DNA from 2 places in the Mycobacterium sp. SMC-14 genome. Region 2 is predicted to be linked to the other one. Evidence: predicted binding sites of a transcription regulator. Region 2 holds the regulator's gene; the other holds the start of a gene.
What was found. Region 2 encodes LexA, which represses DNA repair genes until DNA is damaged. Its sites were predicted from a motif close to CGAACANNTGTTCG; they were not measured.
Positions count from the first base shown of each region.

Region 1: the regulator LexA is predicted to act here: its motif matches at 1,414-1,427, upstream of ACKY0W_RS16910 (error-prone DNA polymerase).

Region 1 is NZ_CP176429.1:3,561,504-3,563,701, forward strand. Features, by position in the region: gene ACKY0W_RS16910 (error-prone DNA polymerase) at 1-1,399, opposite strand, end outside; gene ACKY0W_RS16915 (MmpS family protein) at 1,513-1,944, shown strand; gene ACKY0W_RS16920 (RND family transporter) at 1,941-2,198, shown strand, end outside.
Region 2 is NZ_CP176429.1:2,783,211-2,785,408, reverse strand. Features, by position in the region: gene ACKY0W_RS13050 (LGFP repeat-containing protein) at 1-380, shown strand, start outside; gene ACKY0W_RS13045 (nuclear transport factor 2 family protein) at 381-830, opposite strand; gene lexA (transcriptional repressor LexA) at 833-1,519, opposite strand; gene ACKY0W_RS13035 (LysM peptidoglycan-binding domain-containing protein) at 1,733-2,198, shown strand, end outside.

The DNA.
Region 1 (2,198 bases), 780 kb from region 2:
CGTATTTGTCGTAGACGTACTGGATCACCTTTTCACGCTCATCCGACTCGATGTCGATGTCGATGTCGGGCGGGCCGTCGCGGGCCGGAGACAGAAAGCGCTCGAACAGCAGTCCGTTGGCCACCGGATCCACCGCGGTGATACCGAGGGCGTAGCAGACCGCGGAGTTGGCCGCCGATCCCCTGCCCTGGCACAAGATGTCGCTGCGCCGGCAGAACTGGGTGATGTCGTGTACCACCAGGAAATATCCGGGAAAACCAAGCTGGGCAATGACTTCCAGCTCACGCTCGATCTGGGCGTAAGCGGCCGACATGCGCCCGGGCGGGCCGTAGCGCCCCACCGCGCCGTCCAGGGCCAGCCGCCGCAGCCAGCTGTCCTCGGTGTGACCGTCCGGGACGGCAAACGGCGGCAGCCGTGGGGCGATCAGCGCCAGCGGAAAGGCGCACTGTTCACCGAGTTCGGCTGCCGCCGGCACGGCCGCCGGATGCGCCGCGAACAATCGGGCCATCTCGGCGCCGGACCGCAGATGCGAGCCGCCCAGCGGAGCCAGCCGGCCGGCGGCGGCGTCCAGCGACTGGCGGGCGCGCACCGCACCCAGCGCCATCGCCAGCCGGCCCCGATCCGGTCGGGCGAAGTGCGCGCCGGTGGTGGCCACCAGCCCCACCCCGAACCGGGGCGCCAAACCGGCCAGCGCCGCATTGCGCTCGTCGTCGCACGGATCGGAGTGCCGGGTCAGCTCCACACTGACTCGCCCGGCCCCGAATCGGTCCACCAGATCGGCCAGCGCGGCGGCGGCCGCATCCGGGCCGCCGGTGGCCAGCGCGTGACGGACGTGCCCCTTACGGCAGCCGGTCAGGATGTGCCAGTGCCCGCCCGCCGCCTCGGTCAGCGCATCCAGATCGAAACGCGGCCTGCCCTTCTCGCCGGCCAGGTGCGCGGCGGCGATCTGTCGCGACAACCGCCGGTAGCCCTCCGGGCCGCGGGCCAGCACCAGCAGGTGCGGGCCGGGCGGGTCCGGGTCGTCGGTGCGCGCCACCCTCCCCAGCGACAACTCGGCGCCGAAGACGGTGGCCATATCCAGCTCGGCCGCCGCCTCAGCGAACCGCACCACCCCGTATAAACCGTCGTGATCGGTCAGCGCGATCGCCCGCAGGCCCAGCCGGGCAGCCTCGGCGACCAGCTCCTGCGGGTTGCTGGCCCCGTCCAGAAAGCTGTACGCCGAGTGCGCGTGCAGCTCGGCATAAGGCACTGTCCGCCCAGCCGGCCGCAGCGACTCGACCTGCGGGGACGACGAGCCGTGATCCGTCGACACACCGGCGGCAATACCGGTGTGACGAGGCTTACCATCTAGAACACGTTCCATTTCCGCCCAGCTCGGCGGCCCGCTACCCCAGCCCACACCCCCCAAGATATCGAACATATGTGCGAAACACCCTGGGAAGGGTGTGAAAAAGAACTTTGATGCACTAATCTGTGTCAGTTCCGGCACGATGCGAAAGGGCCACTGCTTTCATGTTCGGCGCTCTCAGACGCGCGTGGTTACCCCTGCTCATCGTTGTAGTCGTCGCGGTAGGGGGGTTCACCGTGCAGCGAGTCCGCGGCTATTTCGGAGCCGACGACAGCGGCAATGGGACTGTCCCGTTCGAGGACACCAAGCCGTTTCACCCCAAAGTCGTGGTCTACGACATCTTCAGCCCGGACGGCACCTACGCCGACATCAACTATCTGGACCTCGATGCCACCCCGCAGCGGATCGACGGCGCCAGCCTGCCGTGGTCGCTGACCCTGTCGACCACCAACCCGGCGGTGAGCCCCAACATCGTCGCCCAAGGTGACGGCGCCACCATCGGCTGCCGCGTCACCATCGACGGCGTCATCAAAGAAGAAAGAATCGCCACCGGCCCCGTGAGCGCCCAGACCTTCTGCATTGTGAAATCCGCATGAGCAAGCACACCAGCGACGAGACCCCGACCGACACGCTGCCGGCCACGCAGCCGCCGCCCAAGCGCGGCGGTATCCCGGCGTGGATCCGCCGGCTCGCGGTGCCCATCATCCTGGCCTGGTTGGCGATCACCGTCCTGGTGAACGTCATCGTGCCGCAGCTCGACGAGGTCGGGAAGATGCGCGCGGTCTCGATGGCCCCCCGCGACGCTCCGTCGATGATCGCGATGATGCGCATCGGCAAGGTGTTCGACGAG
Region 2 (2,198 bases):
ACACCGCCCCCACCCGGGTGGTGACCGAGGACGAGTTCGGTACCGGGCGGCATGCCGTGGGCCACGGAGGTGCCGGGTCGGACCCGCGCGCGTTCGGCTCTGCCGCGGAGCCCCGCAGGTTCGGTGGCGGCGCGGACACGCGTACGTTCGGCGGCGCCGCGGAAACACGCACCTTCGGCATGGACGAATCGGTACATCCGGTGATGCACCTGCCGCTGGACGACCCCTATCAACAGCCGACCGGCTACCCGATCAAGGCGAACATCGGTTCGGGGCTCTACTACACCCCGCAGAACGCGCTGTATGACGACACCCTCGCCGAGATCTGGTTCGCCACCGAGGACGCGGCGCGGCTCAACGGCTTCACCAGGGCCGGCTGATCACTGCAGCGGCAGTGACGCATCTTCGCGTTGCGGGCGCGGCCCGAAGATGCGTCGCTGCTCTGCGGTGATGGGAACATCGTTGATGCTCGACTCGCGGCGGCTCATTCGGCCGTCCGTGGCGAACTCCCAGAGCTCGTTGCCGTAACTGCGCCACCACTGGCCGGCCGCGTCGCAGCATTCGTACTGATAGCGCACCGCAATTCGGTCGCCCTGGTAGCACCACAGCTCTTTGCGCAGCGCGTAGTCGCGTTCGGCGGCCCACTTGCGTCGCAGAAATTCCTCGATCTCCGCGCGCCCGGTGATGAACTCGTCGCGATTACGCCACACCGAGTCCTCGGTGTAGGCCAGCGCCACCCGCGCGGGATCCCGGGTGTTCCAGGCATCCTCGGCGGCCCGCACCTTCTGGCGCGCCGACTCCTCATCGAAAGGTGGGCACGGCGCGACCATGGTCAGATCTTGCGGATGACGGTCACGACCTTGCCCAGCACCACCGCGTCATTGCCCGGGATGGGGTCGAAGATGGGGTTATGCGGCATCAGCCAGACCTGGCCGCCGGTGCGTTTGAAGGTCTTGACGGTGGCTTCGCCATCGATCATCGCGGCCACGATGTCGCCGTTGTCGGCGACGTTCTGCTGACGCACCACCACCCAGTCGCCGTCGCAGATCGCGGCGTCCACCATCGATTCGCCGACCACCTTGAGCAAGAACAGTTCCCCTTCACCGACCAGCTCGCGGGGGAGTGGGAACACATCCTCGACGGCTTCCTCGGCCAGGATCGGCCCGCCGGCCGCGATCCGGCCCAGAACCGGAACGAACGTGGGCTCCGGCAGTGCATCCGAACCGGCGAACTCGGTGCGCTGCGCGGCCTCGGCGGCGCCGGCCAGGTCCTCCTGGCCACGCACGTCGACAGCGCGGGGACGGTTGGGGTCACGGCGCAGATAGCCCTTGCGCTCGAGCGTGCGCAGCTGGTGAGCAACCGAGGAGGTCGAGGTCAGCCCGACCGCGTCGCCGATCTCGCGGATGCTCGGCGGGTAACCCCGTTCGTTCACCGAAGCGCGGATGACGTTCAGGATCGTGCGCTGCCGGGCGGTCAGCGCTGAGTCCGGGCCCGCCGCGTTACTGCTGCTGTCACTCATGGGGGCGAATCTAGTCGCATAGCTGCGATTAATCAAACATGTGTTCGAGGTGTGTCGCGCGGACGTTCGAACTTATCCTCGAGTTGTCGGACCCCTTCGCTAATGTTTTCGACAACGATTCGATCACATGTTCGGACATCGAACATACAATCGATTAGTATTCGAACAGTCGAGCGAACAGGGTCGCCGACGCCGAGTGAGGGAGAACCGCACATGATGCTCATCGACACGATCGCTCCGTCGTTCGAGCCGGCCGAGAACGAGCGGACCCGGGCGCATCACGGTCCCCGGACGTCGGGTCGCGCCTACCCGATCCGGACCCAGCCGGCACGGCTGGCCCGGCAGCGGCCAGGCGGTGCCCCGTTGCGCCACCGCGGTTCCGGCGTGCTGATGTCACGTGCGCCGCACCGGCCGCAGCCCGTCAAGGCCATCACCCCGGCGACCACCGTCGTGCTGGCCCTGATCGCCGCCGGGATCACCGTGTGGCTCGGGCTGATCGCCCAATTCGGCGCGGCCGCGGCCGGCAGTACCTCCGCCGTGCCCGACCAGCTCGGTGTGGTGCGCGTCCAGAGCGGGGAGAGCTTGGCGCACCTGGCCGCCCGGGTGGCACCGGACGCACCGGCCGGACAGGTCATCGAGCGCATCCGCGAGCTGAACAGCCTGGAGTCGGTGGCCCTGG